DNA from 3 places in the Jeotgalibaca dankookensis genome. Region 3 is predicted to be linked to each of the others. Evidence: a T-box and tRNA genes for the amino acid it is inferred to sense, from the RefSeq annotation. Region 3 holds a T-box; the other regions hold tRNA genes.
What was found. A T-box is a leader RNA that pairs with one kind of tRNA and senses whether it is charged. The one in region 3 lies ahead of tyrS (tyrosine--tRNA ligase), so its partner is inferred to be a tRNA-Tyr.

Region 1 (7,591 bases), 900 kb from region 3:
AATTCCAATCGAACCTGGAGATAGCTGGTTCTCTCCGAAATAGCTTTAGGGCTAGCCTCGGACGTATAAATCATGGAGGTAGAGCACTGTTTGGACTAGGGGCCCTTCTCGGGTTACCGAATTCAGATAAACTCCGAATGCCATTGATTTAAGTCCGGGAGTCAGACTGCGAGTGATAAGATCCGTAGTCGAAAGGGAAACAGCCCAGACCACCAGCTAAGGTCCCAAAGTATCTGTTAAGTGGAAAAGGATGTGGGGTTGCATAGACAACTAGGATGTTGGCTCAGAAGCAGCCATCATTTAAAGAGTGCGTAATAGCTCACTAGTCGAGTGACCCTGCGCCGAAAATTTACCGGGGCTAAACAGATCACCGAAGCTGTGGACAGAACCATTGGTTCTGTGGTAGGAGAGCGTTCTAAGGGCGTTGAAGCTGGACCGTGAGGACTGGTGGAGCGCTTAGAAGTGAGAATGCCGGTATGAGTAGCGAAAGACGGGTGAGAATCCCGTCCACCGTATGACTAAGGTTTCCTGGGGAAGGCTCGTCCTCCCAGGGTTAGTCGGGACCTAAGCCGAGGCCGATAGGCGTAGGCGATGGACAACAGGTTGATATTCCTGTACCAGTTGATTTTGTTTGACCAATGGAGGGACGCAGGAGGCTAAGGAAAGCGTGCGATCGGAAGAGCACGCCCAAGCAACACGTCTAGTGGTGAGTCAAATGCTTACCGCTGTGAAGGACAAGTTGTGATGGGGAGGGAAATCAAGTACCGAAGTTCCCAATGTCACACTGCCAAGAAAAGCTTCTAGTTAGAAATCAACTGCCCGTACCGCAAACCGACACAGGTAGTCGAGGAGAGCATCCTAAGGTGAGCGAGCGAACTCTCGTTAAGGAACTCGGCAAAATGACCCCGTAACTTCGGGAGAAGGGGTGCTGACCACATGGTCAGCCGCAGTGAATAGGCCCAAGCGACTGTTTATCAAAAACACAGGTCTCTGCTAAATCGAAAGATGACGTATAGGGGCTGACGCCTGCCCGGTGCTGGAAGGTTAAGAGGAGAGGTTAGCCGCAAGGCGACGCTTTGAATTGAAGCCCCAGTAAACGGCGGCCGTAACTATAACGGTCCTAAGGTAGCGAAATTCCTTGTCGGGTAAGTTCCGACCCGCACGAAAGGCGTAACGATTTGGGCACTGTCTCAACGAGAGACTCGGTGAAATTATAGTACCAGTGAAGATGCTGGTTACCCGCGACAGGACGGAAAGACCCCATGGAGCTTTACTGCAAGTTGATATTGATTGTTTCTGCTACACGTACAGGATAGGTAGGAGCCGTAGAAGTCGGGACGCTAGTTTCGATGGAGGCATCATTGGGATACTACCCTTGTAGCAGGACCAGTCTAACCCGCCACCCTAATCGGGTGGGGAGACAGTGTCAGTTGGGCAGTTTGACTGGGGCGGTCGCCTCCTAAAGAGTAACGGAGGCGCCCAAAGGTTCCCTCAGAATGGTTGGAAATCATTCGTAGAGTGCAAAGGCAGAAGGGAGCTTGACTGCGAGACAGACAAGTCGAGCAGGGACGAAAGTCGGGCTTAGTGATCCGGTGGTACCGCATGGAAGGGCCATCGCTCAACGGATAAAAGCTACCCTGGGGATAACAGGCTTATCTCCCCCAAGAGTTCACATCGACGGGGAGGTTTGGCACCTCGATGTCGGCTCGTCGCATCCTGGGGCTGTAGTCGGTCCCAAGGGTTGGGCTGTTCGCCCATTAAAGCGGCACGCGAGCTGGGTTCAGAACGTCGTGAGACAGTTCGGTCCCTATCCGTCGCGGGCGTTGGAAATTTGAGAGGAGCTGTCCTTAGTACGAGAGGACCGGGATGGACACACCTCTGGTGTACCAGTTGTTCTGCCAAGAGCATCGCTGGGTAGCTATGTGTGGAAGGGATAAACGCTGAAAGCATCTAAGCGTGAAGCCCCCCTCGAGATGAGATTTCCCATCATCTAGAATGAGTAAGACCCCTGAGAGACGATCAGGTAGATAGGCTAGGAGTGGAAGTACAGCGATGTATGGAGCGGACTAGTACTAATCGGTCGAGGACTTAACCACGAATAAAACAAGGTGGTTGTAATGGCTTTGGTCAGCTGTTCATTGTTGTGTTATGGATTCAGTTTTGAGGGAACGCAATGTTTCTTCAATTAAATAGAAAATGTGCGGTGGCAAGGGCAAGAAGGTCACACCTGTTCCCATCCCGAACACAGAAGTTAAGCTTCTTAGCGCCGATTGTAGTGAAGGGTTTCCCTTTGTGAGAGTAGGACGCTGCCGCGCATTTTTACATTATTCCGCAATAGCTCAGTCGGTAGAGCGCTTGACTGTTAATCAAGATGTCGTAGGTTCGAGTCCTACTTGCGGAGTTCTCTTTTTTTGAGAGTAAACCTAATAGTAGTCTGGAGAGTTGTCCGAGAGGCTGAAGGAGCACGGTTGGAAACCGTGTAGGCGGGTAACCGTCTCAAGGGTTCGAATCCCTTACTCTCCGTTCCAGAATATTAGCATGGCCCGTTGGTCAAGCGGTTAAGACACCGCCCTTTCACGGCGGTAACACGGGTTCGAGTCCCGTACGGGTCATAATATCGATACAATTAGCTTTAAATTGGAGGTTTAGCTCAGCTGGGAGAGCGTCTGCCTTACAAGCAGAATGTCGGCGGTTCGATCCCGTCAACCTCCATTTGGTTCCGTGGTGTAGGGGTCAACATGCCTGCCTGTCACGCAGGAGATCGCGGGTTCAAATCCCGTCGGGACCGTTTTTAATTTATGGCTTGGTAGCTCAGTTGGTAGAGCACTTGATTGAAGCTCAAGGTGTCGGCGGTTCGATTCCGTCCCAAGCCACCTTTGGAGGGATAGCGAAGTGGCTAAACGCGGCGGACTGTAAATCCGCTCCTTCGGGTTCGGCAGTTCGAATCTGCCTCCCTCCATTCTTTTTAGGGGTATAGTTTAATGGTAGAACTACGGTCTCCAAAACCGTCAGTGTGGGTTCGAATCCTACTACCCCTGTTAAATGGATATTTTGGCGATTGTGGCGAAGGGGTTAACGCACCGGTTTGTGGATCCGGCATTCGTGGGTTCAAGTCCCATCAGTCGCCCCATTTTTGGGCTATAGCCAAGCGGTAAGGCAACGGACTTTGACTCCGTCATCGTTGGTTCGAATCCAGCTAGCCCAGTTTTAATGGCGGTATAGCCAAGTGGTAAGGCATAGGTCTGCAACACCTTCATCACCGGTTCAAATCCGGTTACCGCCTTATTTATTATCAAAGTAAAAAGTTGTAAGTTCTTATATTGCCGGCGTGGCGGAACTGGCAGACGCGCAGGACTCAAAATCCTGTGCCCGCGAGGGCGTGCCGGTTCGATCCCGGCCGCCGGTATATCTATCATGCGAGTCACCTTTTTAGAGGGTGGCTTTTTTGTTTGTAATTTTTAGACGAAAACGTCTAAAATGTTCTTTTATCATATTATTTCTCTTCTATATTTGTTATAATTAGAAAACCCTCATTTTATGATCGGTAAATAAAACTAATAGGAGTGAAAAAGATGGAATGGATTCGCTTAATAGGAATTGTCATTATTGTAATTGGCTTTGTCATGAAACTAGATACCATCGCAGTTGTTTTGATTGCAGCTGTTGTAACGGGCTTAGTTTCAGGGATATCTTTTGTAGAAATACTTGAAATACTTGGAACCGCCTTTGTTAATAACCGTTTGGTTACTTTATTTTTTTTGACACTGCCTATGATTGGCTTGTCAGAACGTTTTGGACTAAAGGAGCAAGCTACGAATTTAATTAAAAAAATGAAAGGACTCACTTCGGGAAGAATGTTGACACTTTATCAGTTTATTCGTGAAGTCGCTGCTTTTTTCTCTATCCGGGTTCAAGGACAAACTCAGTTTGTTCGTCCTATTGTTGATCCCATGGTCCAAGCTTCCTCACAAATTAAATATGGCGATATTGACGATGATGATGTTGAGATGCTAAAGGCTAAATCTGCTGCTTCGGAAAACTTCGGAAATTTCTTTGCACAAAATACTTTTATTGCTGCTTCTGGAGTTTTATTAATTGCGGGAACAATGGAATCCTTAGGTTATGATGTTTCCCCAGTAGCTATTGCCTCAGCCTCTATTCCAGTGGCTTTGATTGCCTTATTGATTTCAGCGATAAGTAATTACTTAACTGATAAAAAATTAGACCGTAAGTACGGTAATAAGGGAGGGCGTCGCTCATGAATGAAACGTTTATAACAGAAACCCTTGTACCGGCAATATTAGAATTTTTCTATTTATTGATTGGTTTACAGTTACTCTATACAAGTTACCGAATTTTTAGACAAAAAGATCATCCGACACGTTTAGGAACCGCTCTATTTTGGCTCTTGTTGGGGTTGATTTTTGGAGGCGGGAACTTACTACCACCTGCATTAAATGGGTTATTCCTGTTGATTATGGGTCTTCTAACTTTATTTAAACAAGTGAAAATAGGCAAAATTGAGATGAATACCGTTGAAGAACAGGCGGAGCATGCAGAACGTTTTGGAAATAAAATTTTCATACCTGCAATTAGTTTAGCATTAATTGCTGTATTGATTGCACAGTTAACACCGTTTGGCGGGCAAGTAGGAATTGGAACGGCCGCTGTTTTGTCCCTTTTGCTAGCTTTAGCAATCTTCAAGACATCACCAAAGCAAGCTCTTAAAGAATCAGATCGGATGGTTCAACAGGTCGGCACAACAGGAATTTTACCACAGCTACTTGCTGCCTTAGGTGTTCTCTTTACAACAGCCGGCGTTGGGGATGTGATTGCTGATATTATATCGGGAATCGTTCCTCAGGGAAATCGTTTGATTGGCGTTATCGCTTATATCTTTGGTATGGTAATATTCACAATGATTATGGGAAATGCTTTTGCAGCCTTTACAGTTATAACAGCTGGAATAGGTATTCCTTTTGTAATTGCGCTAGGAGCAGATCCAGTCATTGCTGGAGCGTTAGCGATGACAGCCGGCTTTTGTGGGACTTTATTAACGCCAATGGCAGCAAACTTTAACGCTTTACCAGTTGCTTTATTGGAAATGAAAAATCCAAATGGTGTTATTAAAGCTCAAGCTCCAATGGCATTGATATTAATTCTTGTCCATATTGGTTTAATGTATTTCTGGGCATTTTAAAAAAGAAAGGAAGATTTAGATGAAAATATTAGTAGCAGCTTTTGATTCTTTTGGTGGAGAAAAAATTAATCCTGCTTTAGAAGCAGTTAAATTACTAGCAGATGAAATTGCTGGAGCAGAGATTGTGAAGTTGGAAATTCCCACTGTTTTTCATAAATCAGCAGAAACTTTACGTGAAAAAGCTCTAGAGGTAAAACCAGATATGATTTTATGTGTCGGCCAAGCTGGTGGACGCTTTGCGATAACACCTGAACGTGTGGCCATCAATCAAGATGATGCGCGTATTCCAGATAATGAAGACAATCAACCCATTGATGTTTCCATTCAAGAAGATGGGGCACCTGCTTATTTTGCAACCTTACCGATTAAAGCCATGGTTGAAAAAATCAAAGCAGCGGGTGTTCCAGCTGCCGTTTCTAACTCAGCAGGGACGTTTGTATGTAATCATATTATGTACCAAGCTCTCTACTTAGCTGAAAAAGAATTAGACAATATCCAAGCAGGTTTTATCCATGTGCCTTTTATTCCTGAGCAAGTCGTTGATAAACCTGAAAAACCGGCTATGAGTTTAGAAGATATTGCCAAAGGTTTAACAGCTGCTCTTGAAGCGATGGTTGAATACCATGGTAAAGAAGATATTAAAAAAATTGGTGGAACAACCCACTAAAAAGATTAGGAAAAGACATGAGGATAATCCCATGTCTTTTTTGTTTTAATGGCTCTCTATGCTAAAATAACAAAGGAGGTTAACCCATGAAAAAAATTGATTATAGTCGCCAGTTTTTAATAGATCATTTAGCTTTATTCCAGTGTCCTATTTGCAAGGAAGATTTTTACCAAGTAGAGGGAAATGGGCTTGTTTGTTCCCAACATCATCGGTTTGATTTAGCCAAAAAAGGGACCCTTCATTTATTATTAAAGGGCGGGCAAAATGACTACGATAAGGCTATGTTATCCAGTCGCAAGTCGTTAGCAGATACCGGTTTCTTTTATCCCATTCTAGATGCTCTATCATCTGAACTCCCTAAGGAAGGGACTCTTTTGGACGTCGGTTGCGGTGAAGGCTCGCATCTGCATTATTTAACAGACAAAGGTTTAGAAGGTGTCAAAGTTGGATTCGATATATCGAAAGACGCCATTCAACTTGCTGCGGTTCATTTTTTTGAAGATGCATTTTGGTGTGTGGCGGATCTTGCCCACTCGCCATTTGCTAGTCAACAATTTGATAGCATACTAAATATTTTTTCACCTTCTCACTATCAAGAATTTGAACGTCTATTGAAAGAAGGTGGGCGTGTCTATAAGGTGGTACCAGATCCAGACTACTTAATTGAGCTCAGGGACTTACTCTATGATGAGCGTCCTTACAATAACCAACAAGTGGTGGATCGGTTTAAAGAAGTTTACCCAAATAGTAAACACAAACATATTCGTTACCAAGTTGATTTAACTGCAGAAACTTTTCATTGGCTTCTTGATATGACACCGCTGACCTGGGGTGCGACAGAAGTGGATTTAGAGCGAATAAAGAAAAGTCCTCTAGAAAAAATAACAATTGCGGTTTCCTTATTAATTTCTCATTGAAAATCTATTTACAAATTGGAGTTAAATTGCTATACTACTCCTGTCTTATATGATCTTATTCAACGTATTGATTCGCTGTGCTAGCCACCGAATCTGTACGTTTTTTTATGTTATAATTTATTTAAAAGGAGGGGTTTGCGATGGTTGAGATGACATTGAAGGAAGAAGTCATTGCGGCTTGTAAGGAAATCGGGATTGATAAAATTGGCTTTACAACAGCGGAACCTTTTGATGACTTAAAGGAATCTTTGCTAGAACAACAGTCAAATGGGCATAGTTCCGGCTTTGAACATCAAGTTTTAGATGAGCGGTTGTATCCTGAGCTTATTTTTGATCAGCCAAAGTCCATCATTTCAATCGCCTTAGCCTATCCAAGTAAACCCCTAGTAAAAGCTGAACGGGAAAAAGGCGTTCGCCGTGGTTCATTTGCTCGTGCTTCTTGGGGGATTGACTACCATACAATTCTGCGCAATCGGTTAGACCAACTTGTTGCCTTTATGTCCGAAAAAGTACCCACAGCGAGTTTTAAAGCCATGGTAGACACCGGCGAATTAATGGATACGGTTGTGGCGCAACGAGCAGGTATCGGTTTTATTGGCCGAAATGGTCTTTTGATTACGGAGGAATTTGGTTCTTATGTATATTTAGGTGAAATTATTACGGATATTGAATTCGAGCCTGACCAACCCGGTGTGTTTGGTTGTGGCGATTGTACGCGGTGTGTAACGGCTTGTCCAACTGGTGCACTCTTAGGTGATGGTCGATTGAATGCCCAAGTATGCTTGTCTTATCAAACGCAGACCAAGG
Region 2 (7,591 bases), 310 kb from region 3:
AAGTAAGCTGTGATCCGGAGATTTCCGAATGGGGGAACCCCATATCTGTTATAGGATATGACGTAGACGTGAATACATAGCGTGTACGAGGTAGACGCAGGGAACTGAAACATCTCATTACCTGCAGGAAGAGAAAGAAAAATCGATTCCCTGAGTAGCGGCGAGCGAAACGGGAAAAGCCCAAACCAAAGAGCTTGCTCTTTGGGGTTGTAGGACTGGGACATGGGATGACGTGAGATAGCAGAAGCCAACTGGAAAGTTGCGCGATAAAGGGTAAAAGCCCCGTATGCGAAATTGACCGTCACCCTACCAGTATCCTGAGTACGGCGGAACACGCGAAATTCCGTCGGAATCCGGGAGGACCATCTCCCAAGGCTAAATACTCCCTAGTGACCGATAGTGAACCAGTACCGTGAGGGAAAGGTGAAAAGCACCCCGGAAGGGGAGTGAAAGAGTACCTGAAACCGTGTGCTTACAAGTAGTCAGAGCCCGTTTATGGGTGATGGCGTACCTTTTGTAGAATGGACCGGCGAGTTACGATCCCATGCGAGGTTAAGCTGAAAAGGCGGAGCCGTAGCGAAAGCGAGTCTGAATAGGGCGATAAAGTATGTGGTCGTAGACCCGAAACCAGGTGACCTACCCATGTCCAGGTTGAAGGTGCGGTAATACGCACTGGAGGACCGAACCCACGTATGTTGAAAAATGCGGGGATGAGGTGTGGGTAGCGGAGAAATTCCAATCGAACCTGGAGATAGCTGGTTCTCTCCGAAATAGCTTTAGGGCTAGCCTCGGACGTATAAATCATGGAGGTAGAGCACTGTTTGGACTAGGGGCCCTTCTCGGGTTACCGAATTCAGATAAACTCCGAATGCCATTGATTTAAGTCCGGGAGTCAGACTGCGAGTGATAAGATCCGTAGTCGAAAGGGAAACAGCCCAGACCACCAGCTAAGGTCCCAAAGTATCTGTTAAGTGGAAAAGGATGTGGGGTTGCATAGACAACTAGGATGTTGGCTCAGAAGCAGCCATCATTTAAAGAGTGCGTAATAGCTCACTAGTCGAGTGACCCTGCGCCGAAAATTTACCGGGGCTAAACAGATCACCGAAGCTGTGGACAGAACCATTGGTTCTGTGGTAGGAGAGCGTTCTAAGGGCGTTGAAGCTGGACCGTGAGGACTGGTGGAGCGCTTAGAAGTGAGAATGCCGGTATGAGTAGCGAAAGACGGGTGAGAATCCCGTCCACCGTATGACTAAGGTTTCCTGGGGAAGGCTCGTCCTCCCAGGGTTAGTCGGGACCTAAGCCGAGGCCGATAGGCGTAGGCGATGGACAACAGGTTGATATTCCTGTACCAGTTGATTTTGTTTGACCAATGGAGGGACGCAGGAGGCTAAGGAAAGCGTGCGATCGGAAGAGCACGCCCAAGCAACACGTCTAGTGGTGAGTCAAATGCTTACCGCTGTGAAGGACAAGTTGTGATGGGGAGGGAAATTTAGTACCGAAGTTCCCAATGTCACACTGCCAAGAAAAGCTTCTAGTTAGAAATCAACTGCCCGTACCGCAAACCGACACAGGTAGTCGAGGAGAGCATCCTAAGGTGAGCGAGCGAACTCTCGTTAAGGAACTCGGCAAAATGACCCCGTAACTTCGGGAGAAGGGGTGCTGACCACATGGTCAGCCGCAGTGAATAGGCCCAAGCGACTGTTTATCAAAAACACAGGTCTCTGCTAAATCGAAAGATGACGTATAGGGGCTGACGCCTGCCCGGTGCTGGAAGGTTAAGAGGAGAGGTTAGCCGCAAGGCGACGCTTTGAATTGAAGCCCCAGTAAACGGCGGCCGTAACTATAACGGTCCTAAGGTAGCGAAATTCCTTGTCGGGTAAGTTCCGACCCGCACGAAAGGCGTAACGATTTGGGCACTGTCTCAACGAGAGACTCGGTGAAATTATAGTACCAGTGAAGATGCTGGTTACCCGCGACAGGACGGAAAGACCCCATGGAGCTTTACTGCAAGTTGATATTGATTGTTTCTGCTACACGTACAGGATAGGTAGGAGCCGTAGAAGTCGGGACGCTAGTTTCGATGGAGGCATCATTGGGATACTACCCTTGTAGCAGGACCAGTCTAACCCGCCACCCTAATCGGGTGGGGAGACAGTGTCAGTTGGGCAGTTTGACTGGGGCGGTCGCCTCCTAAAGAGTAACGGAGGCGCCCAAAGGTTCCCTCAGAATGGTTGGAAATCATTCGTAGAGTGCAAAGGCAGAAGGGAGCTTGACTGCGAGACAGACAAGTCGAGCAGGGACGAAAGTCGGGCTTAGTGATCCGGTGGTACCGCATGGAAGGGCCATCGCTCAACGGATAAAAGCTACCCTGGGGATAACAGGCTTATCTCCCCCAAGAGTTCACATCGACGGGGAGGTTTGGCACCTCGATGTCGGCTCGTCGCATCCTGGGGCTGTAGTCGGTCCCAAGGGTTGGGCTGTTCGCCCATTAAAGCGGCACGCGAGCTGGGTTCAGAACGTCGTGAGACAGTTCGGTCCCTATCCGTCGCGGGCGTTGGAAATTTGAGAGGAGCTGTCCTTAGTACGAGAGGACCGGGATGGACACACCTCTGGTGTACCAGTTGTTCTGCCAAGAGCATCGCTGGGTAGCTATGTGTGGAAGGGATAAACGCTGAAAGCATCTAAGCGTGAAGCCCCCCTCGAGATGAGATTTCCCATCATCTAGAATGAGTAAGACCCCTGAGAGACGATCAGGTAGATAGGCTAGGAGTGGAAGTACAGCGATGTATGGAGCGGACTAGTACTAATCGGTCGAGGACTTAACCACGAATAAAACAAGGTGGTTGTAATGGCTTTGGTCAGCTGTTCATTGTGTTATGGATTCAGTTTTGAGGGAACGCAATGTTTCTTCAATTAAATAGAAAATGTGCGGTGGCAAGGGCAAGAAGGTCACACCTGTTCCCATCCCGAACACAGAAGTTAAGCTTCTTAGCGCCGATTGTAGTGAAGGGTTTCCCTTTGTGAGAGTAGGACGCTGCCGCGCATACTATTTAATGATAAATACTATAAGGTAAAAGTCATTTAATACTTGCAGTATTACTATAATTATTATATGATATTTAAGAAGTTGTTTTATATGGAGATTTAGCTCAGCTGGGAGAGCGTCTGCCTTACAAGCAGAATGTCGGCGGTTCGATCCCGTCAATCTCCATTGATATATTTTTAAAACTTAAAAATATACTCATACTAAGTTTTCGAGTCATTAGCTCAGTTGGTAGAGCATCTGACTTTTAATCAGAGGGTCGCAGGTTCGAATCCTGCATGACTCATATCTATTGTAATTTTTTAGAGTAGATAAAGCGGGTGTGGCGGAATTGGCAGACGCACTAGATTTAGGATCTAGCGCCGCAAGGCGTGGGGGTTCAAGTCCCTTCACCCGCACTTTTTGCCGGCTTAGCTCAGTTGGTAGAGCATCTGATTTGTAATCAGAGGGTCGAGGGTTCAACTCCTTTAGCCGGCACTTTGCGGAAGTAGTTCAGTGGTAGAACACCACCTTGCCAAGGTGGGGGTCGCGGGTTCGAACCCCGTCTTCCGCTTCATAAGTAGCTTATAGTCTATACTTATGTTAATATTATATTGTAATGCCGGGGTGGCGGAATTGGCAGACGCACAGGACTTAAAATCCTGCGGTGAGTGATCACCGTATCGGTTCGATCCCGATTCTCGGCATTTTTTTTTGCAGCCATAGCTCAATTGGATAGAGTACCTGACTACGAATCAGGCGGTTGTAGGTTCGACTCCTACTGGCTGCATTTTTATTTTTTTGTAAACGGGAAGTAGCTCAGCTTGGTAGAGCACTTGGTTTGGGACCAAGGGGTCGCAGGTTCGAATCCTGTCTTCCCGATTAGTACTAATAACCGTAAAGGTTAGATACATGGCGGTGTAGCTCAGCTGGCTAGAGCGTCCGGTTCATACCCGGGAGGTCGGGGGTTCGATCCCCTTCGCCGCTATTTCTTCAAAATGGATCCAGTTATAATCAGGTAAACTTCAAGAGTCCGGACCTTTAGCTCAGTTGGTTAGAGCAGACGGCTCATAACCGTCCGGTCGCAGGTTCGAGTCCTGCAAGGTCCATTTGTTATTGCTGTTTATATAGGTTATGGGGAAGTACTCAAGTGGCTGAAGAGGCGCCCCTGCTAAGGGTGTAGGTCGCTAACGCGGCGCGAGGGTTCAAATCCCTCCTTCTCCGTATTTGTTTTTTTATCTGGCCCGTTGGTCAAGCGGTTAAGACACCGCCCTTTCACGGCGGTAACACGGGTTCGAGTCCCGTACGGGTCATAGTATAACTTATTGATTATACTTAAAGTCATATAATTGTTGTGGAGGATTACCCAAGTCTGGCTGAAGGGAACGGTCTTGAAAACCGTCAGGTGTGTAAAAGCACGCAAGAGTTCGAATCTCTTATCCTCCTTATATTGTTTGATAGACAATATGTCAGTATCATTTATTTTATTATCGCGGGGTAGAGCAGTTGGCAGCTCGTCGGGCTCATAACCCGGAGGTCACAGGTTCGAGTCCTGTCCCCGCAATTGCCTTTAGGCATATTTTAAATAAGTTGTAACGGTTCCGTGGTGTAGGGGTTAACATGCCTGCCTGTCACGCAGGAGATCGCGGGTTCAAATCCCGTCGGGACCGCCACGCGGGTGTAGTTTAGTGGTAAAACCCCAGCCTTCCAAGCTGACGTCGGGAGTTCGATTCTCCTCACCCGCTCTTTTTTTATGGGCCTATAGCTCAGCTGGTTAGAGCGCACGCCTGATAAGCGTGAGGTCGATGGTTCGAGTCCATTTAGGCCCATTCTAGGCCCGTTGGTCAAGCGGTTAAGACACCGCCCTTTCACGGCGGTAACACGGGTTCGAGTCCCGTACGGGTCATATAGATAAGATTAGTTTTGTAGCAGCATGGAGGTTTAGCTCAGCTGGGAGAGCGTCTGCCTTACAAGCAGAATGTCGGCGGTTCGATCCCGTCAACCTCCATTTGGTTCCGTGGTGTAGGGGTCAACATGCCTGCCTGTCACGCAGGAGATCGCGGGTTCAAATCCCGTCGGGACCGTTTTTAATTTATGGCTTGGTAGCTCAGTTGGTAGAGCACTTGATTGAAGCTCAAGGTGTCGGCGGTTCGATTCCGTCCCAAGCCACCTTTGGAGGGATAGCGAAGTGGCTAAACGCGGCGGACTGTAAATCCGCTCCTTCGGGTTCGGCAGTTCGAATCTGCCTCCCTCCATTATTATCTTATGGCGATTGTGGCGAAGGGGTTAACGCACCGGTTTGTGGATCCGGCATTCGTGGGTTCAAGTCCCATCAGTCGCCCCATTTTTGGGCTATAGCCAAGCGGTAAGGCAACGGACTTTGACTCCGTCATCGTTGGTTCGAATCCAGCTAGCCCAGTTTTAATGGCGGTATAGCCAAGTGGTAAGGCATAGGTCTGCAACACCTTCATCACCGGTTCAAATCCGGTTACCGCCTTTCTCGTTAGAGTTAGAAGATAACTAGAAAATTGATAAATATCATGCCGGCGTGGCGGAACTGGCAGACGCGCAGGACTCAAAATCCTGTGCCCGCGAGGGCGTGCCGGTTCGATCCCGGCCGCCGGTATAACATGTAAGTCACCAATGTGGTGGCTTTTTTTATTGGCTCTTTGTCAAGAAGTGTTGATAGTGTATTTTTCCAGTTGCATGCAGGTTAAATTTCACAATCTATAAAGCAGTAGCTGGGAACCAAAAGGTTCCTAAGCTACTGTTTTTATTTCTAGTAATTTATATTCAATGAAGATGCGGTTTCGGAAATTAGAAAAGTTGCGATAGCCATAGGCTGTCCGCTTGATGACCTTGATTTTATTATTAATCCCTTCCACTAATCCGTTTGAATAGTCATAGCTCAGTGCGTTTACAATAGCTCTTTCGGATTGGCGGAATGTCTTCAAAGCTTGGTCCATCTTGGCAGAAAGCCCCCGTTGTTTCTCATGAATGAAGGACCGAAACAAATCCGGTTTCCGGTGCGTAACGGTAAAGACGATTGTTTGGTAGGCATTATAATTCAGGCGGAGACCCTCGTCCAAAGAAAGAATATAATCGATGATCCCCCGTTCCGTCACCATGCCCTTGAAAAGTCTATGATAACGATATTCTGTGCCATTCAACAGTTCTTCTTTTTTCAGAATCAATTTCCAATATTTTTTTAGTTTTCTATAATCTCGTTTTGCTTTCAAGTCATTCGCTTTCTTCAAGGTATTCATAAAGCCAATACGTGCCATATTGAGCGCCCGGTTTACCTGCGTGACGATATGGAAACGGTCAATAATCAATTCAGCCTGAGGAAAGAGCGCCTGGAACAGCTTTTGATAAGGACCATACAGGTCCACAACCACGGTCTTGACCTTGGCGCGTTGTTCTTGTGAAAAACGCAGGAAGTAATCAGTGATTGACTTGTTTCGACGGTCTTCAAGGACATCGAAAATCCGATGGCTATCGGAATCGCAAATAATTAGACTCATGGCTCCATCAGCACTTTTGACGCTTTTAAACTCGTCGATGGCCAAGTTCTCGGGCAGATAGGTGTAGGTTTGACGGAATGTGTTATAAAAGGCTCCGAAAACCCGTTTGACGGTGTTGTTTGATACACGGTGCTCCCGAGCAATATCCTTTTCAGATATGTTACACGTCCCCTGGACTGCGATGGAATGTTTGACATCATTCGAGATGTGGCACCGTTTTTTGACCATCGTTGTTTCCGCAATAAAGGTTTGTCCGCATTCCCTGCACAGGAACCGCTGTTTCTTCAATTCTAAGTAGGTTGGACATCCCGCCATATCCAGGAGCAGCGGGTGGGTCAGCTTCGTCCCGTTCTTTACGATTGAACCAGCGTTCACGCAGCCACAGCATTTACACGCTTTCGGTATGTAGGTGAGCGTGGCGGAGATGATTTTACAGCGCAAGCCGTTCCGTACGTCTTCCTTCAACCAATTATCTTCATCCACCTTGATATTTTTATCTTTTATTCCCAGTAGTTTTCCTATAAAATGATTATGAGACAAATGAATTTCCTCCTAAAATAAAGACTCGATACCTTCATTTTAACGGAAAAATTCATTTGTCTCTTTGTGTTTTTCACAAAAGGGCCAAAGGCCCATCAACACTTAATATTCTAGAGCCTTTTTATTTAAACGGACATAAGTAATTAAATTTGCTATTAATCTTGCTATGGTGTATACTTACGATAGTGTTTTTGGTTAGGACAACGTTAAAATAAGTGGGATCGTAATACATATCACTTCGTGTCGTACAAAGATAACTAAATAAATTTGTGCTTATAAGCACGAGGAGGATATTATATTATGGAACAAGGTACAGTAAAATGGTTTAACGCAGAAAAAGGTTTTGGATTTATCGAACGTGACGGACAAGATGATGTATTCGTACACTTCTCAGCAATCCAAGACGAAGGTTTCAAATCTTTAGACGAAGGTCAATCAGTGACTTTTGACGTAGAAGAAGGAAACCGTGGCCTACAAGCTACAAACGTAGTTAAAAACTAATTTT
Region 3 (7,591 bases):
CCGGGGTCAAAACCAACGACTGCTAAACGTTCAACATTCGCTTCTTTAGCGCGTTTTAGTGTTTCAACAAGGTCTTTATCAAATGCTTCTACATTTAAATGACAATGCGTATCAAAAAGCATTGTATTCAGCTCCTTTTCATCTCATTAATCTGCCGTTATTATACATGAAAACAGGGCTGATGCTTCAATAGCACCAACCCTTTATTTTAAGCAACTACAGAGCCATTTACAGCTTCTTCTGGTGCAAAGATAACTTGTAATTCTCCATCTTTTTCTGCTGAAAGAATCATTCCTTGGCTAATTTCGCCTCTCATCTTACGTACTTTCAAGTTCGCTACAATGATAACTTTCTTACCAATAAAGAAGGCCGGATCTTGATACCATTCAGCGATACCAGACAAAATCTGACGATGCCCTTCATCACCAGCATCTAAGCGAAACTTCAACAGCTTATCAGCACCAACTACCTTTTGGCAATCAATTACTTCAGCTACTTTTAATTCAACTTTATCAAAATCTTCATACTTAATTTCTTTATCCTTTTCAGAAATAAGTTTCGTCTCTGCTGGATTCCATTCCTCTACCGCTTGTTCTTCTTCTACAGTTCCACTATTTTGAGCAATTTGCTCTTTTAAGAATGCAACTTCTGCTTCTTGATCCAAACGTGGGAAGATTGGTGTTCCTTTTTTGACAACTTGCGTTCCTTCTGGGAATTGGTTAAATTGCAAATGACTCCATGTTGCATCCGTTTCAAAGTTAAGCCCTAATTGCTCAAATATTTTTTGAGGAGCAACTGTCATGAACGGGGATAAAAGAATTGCTGTGATTCGCAGTACTTCTGCTAAATGAACCATGACACTTTCCAGTTCTTCTTGACGTGTTTCGTCTTTCGCTAATACCCAAGGCTGCGTTTCGTCAATATATTTATTGGCGCGTGAAATCAAACGCCAAACTTCTGATAGTGCTAGGCTAAATTGCATTTTATCCATAGACTCTGTATACATTTCAATGACGGTTTCAGTTATTTGTTCTAAATCGCTATCGAAAGCTGTTTTAGATTGTGCCCATTTTGGAATACTGCCACCTAAATATTTATTAATCATGGCAATCGTTCGATTTAATAGGTTTCCTAAATCATTTGCAAGGTCAAAGTTGATGCGATTAATATAATCTTCAGGAGTAAAGACACCGTCACTACCAAAAGACACTTCTCGCATTAAATAATAACGCAAAGCATCTAAGCCATAACGTTCAACAAGCGGTTCCGGATAAACAACGTTTCCTTTAGATTTTGACATTTTACCATCTTTCATTTGCAACCAACCATGACCAAAGATTTGTTTTGGTAAAGGTATATCCAATGCCATCAGCATAATCGGCCAATAGATTGTGTGGAAACGAACAATTTCTTTTCCAACCATATGAACGTTTGCCGGCCAGTATTTTTGATAGAGACGGTCATCTTCTGAACCATACCCAAGGGCTGTAATGTAGTTTGACAGAGCATCAATCCAGACATAAACGACATGTTTGGGGTTACGTTTAACGGGTATTCCCCATTTAAAAGTTGTCCGAGAAACGGCTAAATCTTCTAATCCAGGCTTAATAAAATTATTAATCATTTCATTTTTTCGTGATTCAGGTTGAATAAAGTCGGGATGATCTTCATAGTACTTCAACAGGCGATCTGCATACTTGCCCATGCGGAAGAAATAAGATTCCTCCTTAACAAGTTCTACTTCGTGGCCACTTGGTGCAAGACCACCAATTACTTTACCAGTTTCATCTTTATAAACTTCAGCTAATTGTGTTTCCGTGAAGAACTCTTCATCAGAAACAGAATACCAACCTTCATATTCACCTAAATAAATGTCATCTTGTTCAACTAATCGTTCAAACATCGCTTGAACTGCAATAACATGTTCTTTATCAGTCGTACGGATAAATTTATCATGAGATATGTCTAACGTTTTCCATAAGGCTTGAATCTCCTTAGCCATTCCATCAACATACGCTTGAGGGGAAATACCAAGCTCTTCTGCTTTATTCTCAATTTTTTGACCGTGTTCATCTGTTCCAGTTAAATAATAAACATCAAAATTTTGTAGTCGCTTATAGCGCGCCATAACATCGCACGCAATAGTTGTATAAGAATTGCCAATGTGGAGTTTTCCACTTGGATAATAAATCGGGGTCGTAATATAAAACGTTTCTTTTTTATTAAACACGAATGAGTGCCTCCTTAGAATTATATATGCACAATCTATTTTACCATACAAAGCTCTTGATTGTTTGGTGTTTTCAAAATTCCTCTCGATAAAAAAAGTAGCCCTCAAGAGGACTACTTTTTATTGAACGATTAGTTTACGCGAACTGCAAAATCTGGTGTAAAGTATTTTACATAGTTAACTTCAACGTTTCTTCCTTCAAATGGTGCATGGATGTATGATCCGTCACCAAGAGAAATTGCTACGTGGTAAGTGCTACCTGCTGAACCCCAAAATAGTAAATCTCCAGCTTGTGCTTGAGAAACACTAATTCTTGTACCTGCATTTTCTTGTGGTACAGTCCAACCGCCGATATCAATGCCGTAAGCTTGTTTATAGACATAACTAGTAAATCCTGAGCAGTCAAATCCTGCTGGTGTTCTTCCACCCCATACATAAGGAACGCCAAGATATTTATATGCTTCTGAAACAACGTTTCCACTATAAGAGGGTGCTGGTGCTGGTGCTGGTGTCGGAGCTGGCGCAGGAACTGGTGCAGGAGTTGCCGTTTGAGTTGGCGCTGCTGCTGCTACGTTTTCTACCACTTGCTCTTCTACAACTTGCGATTCACTTACTTCTACTGTATTTTCTACTGTATGAATTGATGGTGCATAGTTAGTTGATGCAACTTCTGTCACACTTTCAATTGCTGGTGCTTGAGCAGCGCGCGCTGCTTCTTCTGCTGCGGCAACGGCTGCTGCTTCAGCTGCTGCTAAACGTGCTGCTTCTTCTGCTGCACGACGGTCTGCTGCTTCTTTTTCAGCTACAAAACGGTCGCGGTCAGCTTGTACAGTTGCTTTATTAGCATTCAATGCTGCAATCGCACTTTCTTCTTCAATTTTCTTGATTTCTAAATCAGCTTTTAGTTCTTCTAACTCACTTGACATTCCAATAATTTCACTTAATTTTTCTTCTGAAGAAGCTTTCTTTTCTTCAACTAAGTTTTGGTCAGCTACTTGTTGTTCAACCATGTCCTTATTAGCAGAAACCATAGTTGCAACAACATCTACTCTAGCAAATAGATCGGTTAGAGATTCCGATGCAAAAACAAAGTTCATATAGTTTGTATTTGATCCGTTTACTTGTACAGAACGTGCTTGGTCTTTTAATTGGTCTTCACGTTTATCAATAATAGCTTGAAGTTTTTCAATTTCTTTTGTTAATTCTTCTATTTTAGTTTGCGCTTCGTCACGTTGTGCAAGTAGTTCATTTGCTCGCGCTTCAGTAGCAGCAAGTTCAGCTTGAACAGCTGATAATAGTTCTTGAGCGGAAGAAATACTTCCTTTTATCTCTTCTAATTTTTGATCTTGTTTAGTAATATTATCTGTTAATTCATCTGCGGAAGCCGTCATTGGTGCCATCATACTGGTTGCAAGCATTGAGCTAGTTAGTAGTACTGTCATTAGTTTCTTTTTCAATTTCATACCTCCGAATGTTATGTTTATTTATAGGTGTCTTCTTGACATTATTTGTTTGCTTTAACGTTATGAATCATAGCATATTTTTTTTGTGAATAAGTGGATATAGTCAACTTGTAGTTACAATGTAATAAATCTGTAATATTGCGGGACTTATGTTGCAATTGTTAAAATGGTTGACTCACTACAGGGTGTTGGCTATAATAAAATCAATTGAAAAAGTTTAAAGTTATGACGGAACCCAGTAGGTAGAAGCTTTGCAGCAGATAGAGAATCGGTGAATGGTGAGAACCGGTGCAATCTTATACTGAATTACACTCTTGAACTTTCTTGAAGGAACGGTTAGCACCGTTATATGCATAAGAGGTTTTCCTATTGGGGAAACAATCTGGGTGGTACCACGGTAAATTATCGTCCCTGACAATACTGTCAGGGGCTTTTTTTGTTTTATAAATATAGAGGAGAGATAAAATGAATATTATAGAAGAATTACAATGGCGCGGCGCCATTAACCAACAAACCGATGAAGAAGGACTCCAACAGTTAGTAGAAGAAAAGAAAATTGGGTTATATTGTGGGATCGATGCGACTGGTTCAAGTATGCACATTGGGCACTTAATCCCTTTTATGATCTTGAAACGATTCCAATTGGCTGGTCATAAACCCGTTATTCTAATTGGTGGCGCAACCGGTTCAATCGGAGATCCAAGTGGTAAATCAGAAGAGCGCGTTTCGCAAACGGAAGAACAAGTTGCTTACAATGCTGAAAAAATTACAATCCAAATGCAAAAGCTATTCAAAGCAGGAGAATCAGATTCACAGATCCGTCTTGTAAATAACCTTGACTGGACAAAGGACTTATCCTTACTTGACTTTTTACGTGACTTTGGTAAAAACTTCAATATCAACACAATGTTAGCAAAAGACATTGTTTCAAGTCGCTTAGAAACAGGCATTTCTTTTACTGAGTTTTCTTATCAAATTTTGCAGTCTATGGATTATTTGCACCTCTATAATCATTATGATATACAACTACAAGTGGGTGGCGCTGATCAGTGGGGAAATATTACAGCTGGTTTAGAGCTTATTCGTAAAAAGGTCGGTCCAGAAGCTAAAGCCTTTGGTTTAACCATACCTTTGATGCTTAAAGCTGACGGAACTAAATTTGGTAAAACCGCGGGTGGTGCAATCTGGTTAGATCCAGAAATGACTACACCGTATGAATTTTATCAGTTCTGGGTTAACCAAGATGACCGTGATATTGTTAAATACTTAAAATACTTTACCTTCTTATCTAAAGAAGAAATAGATCTTTTAGCGGAAAAAATCGAAACAGAACCTCATAAACGCGAAGCACAAAAAACATTAGCAGCTGAAATGACACGTTTTGTCCACGGACAGCAAGCCTTGGAAGATGCATTAAAAATCACGGAAGCACTCTTTACTGGTAACATAAAAGAATTAAATGCCAAGGAGATTGAACAAGGTTTCAAAAATATGCCGACATTTGAATCACACCTGACAGAGCAAAACTTAGTCACTTGGTTGGTTAATTTGGGCATTGAACCTTCACGTCGTCAAGCCCGTGAAGATATCACCAATGGTGCTATTACAATTAACGGCGATAAAGTTACGGATACAAATTTTGTCATCACGGCAGAAAATTCATTCGAAAATCGCTTTATCATTGTACGACGTGGTAAGAAAAAATATTTCTTAATTAAATTGGTATAAATGATGCTAACACTTATTTCAGCTAGAAATAATACGCAAGCAGAGACAGTCGCCAATATGGCTACCACAATTTGGCGAGAACATTACCGCCCTATTATCGGTGACCAGCAAGTCGCTTACATGTTAGCAACAATTCAATCAAAAGAAAGGATTCTAGAAGATTTCGTGAACGTTGATTACTATATTATTCAGTTGGAACACAAAGCCATTGGGTACCTAGCCCTTGAAACAAAAAGAGAATCCTTTTTTTTGAGTAAAATTTACTTATACAAAGAGGTTCGTGGTCGAGGCTATGGTCACTCTATTATCAGCTACTTAAAGAACAAAACACGTTTAGAAGGAAAAAAATATTTGGAACTAACTGTTAATAAGTATAATCCCTCGGCTATTTTATTTTACGAAAAAATCGGTTTTCAACGTGTCGATGCGATTATTTCTGATATAGGAAAAGGATTTTTTATGGATGATTACGTTTATCGTTTGTATGTATAAAAAAATGGATGCTCAGTGAGCATCCATTTTTTTCTTTATACTTCTTCTTTTATATTTAATCATGACATTGATTGCTATAAGTAAGCCACCTACCAAGAGCATGATCCGAACACTCATAACTTGTAACCATTTTAAGAGGAGTAAACCAAAACCATAAATAACAATTGTCATAATATCTAGCTTTTCTTCCCAGTCATCCAGCTGGTTTTCACTTTTAGAAAATTTGGTCAATAGCCAATGAATCAGATAAAGTCCTAAAGCAGCTAGAAAAACAAAGATAATATTTTCATAGTCATTTAGTAACATACCGTATTTACGTTTTAATAAGACAATAGCAACAATATAAAGAGCTTGAAAAATATTTTCCTTTTCTCTTAAACTCGTCTTCATCCCACTTAAACCGCCTTGTAATAAGTTTGACCGAGTATCTGACCCGTTTCAACACTATCATGCCCCATAGTTAAATGAACAAAACCTTCAACTTCTGTTTCTGATAAGTTATAAAGCACTTCAATTTCACGACTCATTAAAAGCGGCGTTGTTTTCATCACAATATCTAAACTCGGAACCGGCATGGGCTTCAAGGTTTCAACTCTAAGTATCTGTTTTAAAGCAGCCACCAATCCTTCATAAGGTTGTGCACCGACAATTTTTACGCCTTGATTCGCTTCATTCACGAAAACCACAGTAGGAAATCCTGTTGCTGAAAGCGCACTAGCTAAACTTAAATCACTGCTTAATAAGCTGCGGCCTTCAAATGATTCTGCTGCACTTAATACTGCTCGGGAATCAAAACCTAAATCTTCTAATAAGATAGCCAAGACCGAACTTTTTGAAATGTCTTGATTGTGAAGCATGACTCTTTCGCGCAACTTACGTAAGAATAAGTCTGCTTTGTCTGGAAAATCTCGACGAATAATTTGATAGACTTGCGAACTTGGATAGGAAGAAGCAATGGGTTCATCTAGCCAGACGCGACCATCGATTGGCATCCGTGTAAAATCTCCAACTTCACGCCAATGTTCTGCCACGTCCACGGCCGTTTGAATACCATTAGCTCCATCACCATTATAAGTTTCCCAGTTTTCAATCATGCCACCCATAACGGTTAAATCATGATCAATATAGTCGGCATACTCATATCTAAATTTTCTCAGGGTTGGCTCAAAGGCCCAGCAAAAAGAGCAGAGTGGATCTGTTACATAGTAGAGATTTATTTTACTCATCCTCATCACTCTTTTCTACAGCTTTTTTCTCATCCCTATTGTTGGTTTCAGGCAACACACATAGACCCGTTTTCGGATCACAGACAAGCGATTCCGTTGCATTGCTTGTTTCAACTTCAATAAATGTAAACAAGGATTTCTCCATCTTTTTCTTCCTCCTTTTCTAAGACTGACGATCCCATTGATTACGGCTCCACATTCGGCCGTCTATTTCACCTTGTGTCATCTCAATTCTTCTATATTGTTCGTTTATTAAATCCACAAACGCTTGATACAGTGCTATTTGTCTATAATCCTGGCTTTCTTCTGCTAATTTGTTTATTTGTTCAAGCATCCAGTCTTTTTGTTCCATCATTTACTCCTTCATTTCTTCAAGCGTCCAGTTTAAATCATCCAACTGCTCCCTATTTTCTTCCATTTGAGCAATTAACAAATCCACTAAATGTTGGTTT

Region 1: it has a tRNA-Tyr gene. The T-box ahead of tyrS (tyrosine--tRNA ligase) is inferred to sense a tRNA for this amino acid. The anticodon was not compared.
Region 2: it has a tRNA-Tyr gene. The T-box ahead of tyrS (tyrosine--tRNA ligase) is inferred to sense a tRNA for this amino acid. The anticodon was not compared.

What each region holds. Positions count from the first base shown of each region.
Region 1 is NZ_CP019728.1:316,430-324,020, forward strand. Features, by position in the region: rRNA gene BW727_RS01485 (23S ribosomal RNA) at 1-2,096, shown strand, start outside; rRNA gene rrf (5S ribosomal RNA) at 2,200-2,315, shown strand; tRNA gene BW727_RS01495 (tRNA-Asn) at 2,329-2,401, shown strand; tRNA gene BW727_RS01500 (tRNA-Ser) at 2,437-2,523, shown strand; tRNA gene BW727_RS01505 (tRNA-Glu) at 2,541-2,612, shown strand; tRNA gene BW727_RS01510 (tRNA-Val) at 2,640-2,712, shown strand; tRNA gene BW727_RS01515 (tRNA-Asp) at 2,716-2,788, shown strand; tRNA gene BW727_RS01520 (tRNA-Phe) at 2,801-2,873, shown strand; tRNA gene BW727_RS01525 (tRNA-Tyr) at 2,879-2,959, shown strand; tRNA gene BW727_RS01530 (tRNA-Trp) at 2,968-3,038, shown strand; tRNA gene BW727_RS01535 (tRNA-His) at 3,055-3,130, shown strand; tRNA gene BW727_RS01540 (tRNA-Gln) at 3,135-3,205, shown strand; tRNA gene BW727_RS01545 (tRNA-Cys) at 3,213-3,283, shown strand; tRNA gene BW727_RS01550 (tRNA-Leu) at 3,323-3,406, shown strand; gene BW727_RS01555 (DUF969 domain-containing protein) at 3,573-4,262, shown strand; gene BW727_RS01560 (DUF979 domain-containing protein) at 4,259-5,200, shown strand; gene pcp (pyroglutamyl-peptidase I) at 5,220-5,867, shown strand; gene BW727_RS01570 (methyltransferase domain-containing protein) at 5,954-6,784, shown strand; gene queG (tRNA epoxyqueuosine(34) reductase QueG) at 6,934-7,591, shown strand, end outside.
Region 2 is NZ_CP019728.1:1,822,115-1,829,705, reverse strand. Features, by position in the region: rRNA gene BW727_RS09090 (23S ribosomal RNA) at 1-2,827, shown strand, start outside; rRNA gene rrf (5S ribosomal RNA) at 2,928-3,043, shown strand; tRNA gene BW727_RS09080 (tRNA-Val) at 3,139-3,211, shown strand; tRNA gene BW727_RS09075 (tRNA-Lys) at 3,257-3,329, shown strand; tRNA gene BW727_RS09070 (tRNA-Leu) at 3,360-3,441, shown strand; tRNA gene BW727_RS09065 (tRNA-Thr) at 3,448-3,520, shown strand; tRNA gene BW727_RS09060 (tRNA-Gly) at 3,525-3,596, shown strand; tRNA gene BW727_RS09055 (tRNA-Leu) at 3,644-3,729, shown strand; tRNA gene BW727_RS09050 (tRNA-Arg) at 3,739-3,812, shown strand; tRNA gene BW727_RS09045 (tRNA-Pro) at 3,831-3,904, shown strand; tRNA gene BW727_RS09040 (tRNA-Met) at 3,937-4,010, shown strand; tRNA gene BW727_RS09035 (tRNA-Ile) at 4,058-4,131, shown strand; tRNA gene BW727_RS09030 (tRNA-Ser) at 4,159-4,246, shown strand; tRNA gene BW727_RS09025 (tRNA-Glu) at 4,264-4,335, shown strand; tRNA gene BW727_RS09020 (tRNA-Ser) at 4,379-4,468, shown strand; tRNA gene BW727_RS09015 (tRNA-Met) at 4,514-4,586, shown strand; tRNA gene BW727_RS09010 (tRNA-Asp) at 4,620-4,695, shown strand; tRNA gene BW727_RS09005 (tRNA-Gly) at 4,697-4,767, shown strand; tRNA gene BW727_RS09000 (tRNA-Ile) at 4,778-4,851, shown strand; tRNA gene BW727_RS08995 (tRNA-Glu) at 4,857-4,928, shown strand; tRNA gene BW727_RS08990 (tRNA-Val) at 4,958-5,030, shown strand; tRNA gene BW727_RS08985 (tRNA-Asp) at 5,034-5,106, shown strand; tRNA gene BW727_RS08980 (tRNA-Phe) at 5,119-5,191, shown strand; tRNA gene BW727_RS08975 (tRNA-Tyr) at 5,197-5,277, shown strand; tRNA gene BW727_RS08970 (tRNA-His) at 5,291-5,366, shown strand; tRNA gene BW727_RS08965 (tRNA-Gln) at 5,371-5,441, shown strand; tRNA gene BW727_RS08960 (tRNA-Cys) at 5,449-5,519, shown strand; tRNA gene BW727_RS08955 (tRNA-Leu) at 5,565-5,648, shown strand; gene BW727_RS08950 (ISL3 family transposase) at 5,782-7,086, opposite strand; gene BW727_RS08945 (cold-shock protein) at 7,387-7,587, shown strand.
Region 3 is NZ_CP019728.1:1,513,890-1,521,480, forward strand. Features, by position in the region: gene BW727_RS07470 (TatD family hydrolase) at 1-122, opposite strand, end outside; gene metG (methionine--tRNA ligase) at 209-2,230, opposite strand; gene BW727_RS07480 (C40 family peptidase) at 2,362-3,687, opposite strand; T-box leader at 3,910-4,109, shown strand; gene tyrS (tyrosine--tRNA ligase) at 4,159-5,421, shown strand; gene BW727_RS07490 (GNAT family N-acetyltransferase) at 5,422-5,913, shown strand; gene BW727_RS07495 (hypothetical protein) at 5,926-6,303, opposite strand; gene BW727_RS07500 (DsbA family oxidoreductase) at 6,309-7,139, opposite strand; gene BW727_RS10615 (hypothetical protein) at 7,132-7,284, opposite strand; gene BW727_RS07505 (hypothetical protein) at 7,303-7,491, opposite strand; gene BW727_RS07510 (NAD(P)H-dependent oxidoreductase) at 7,495-7,591, opposite strand, start outside.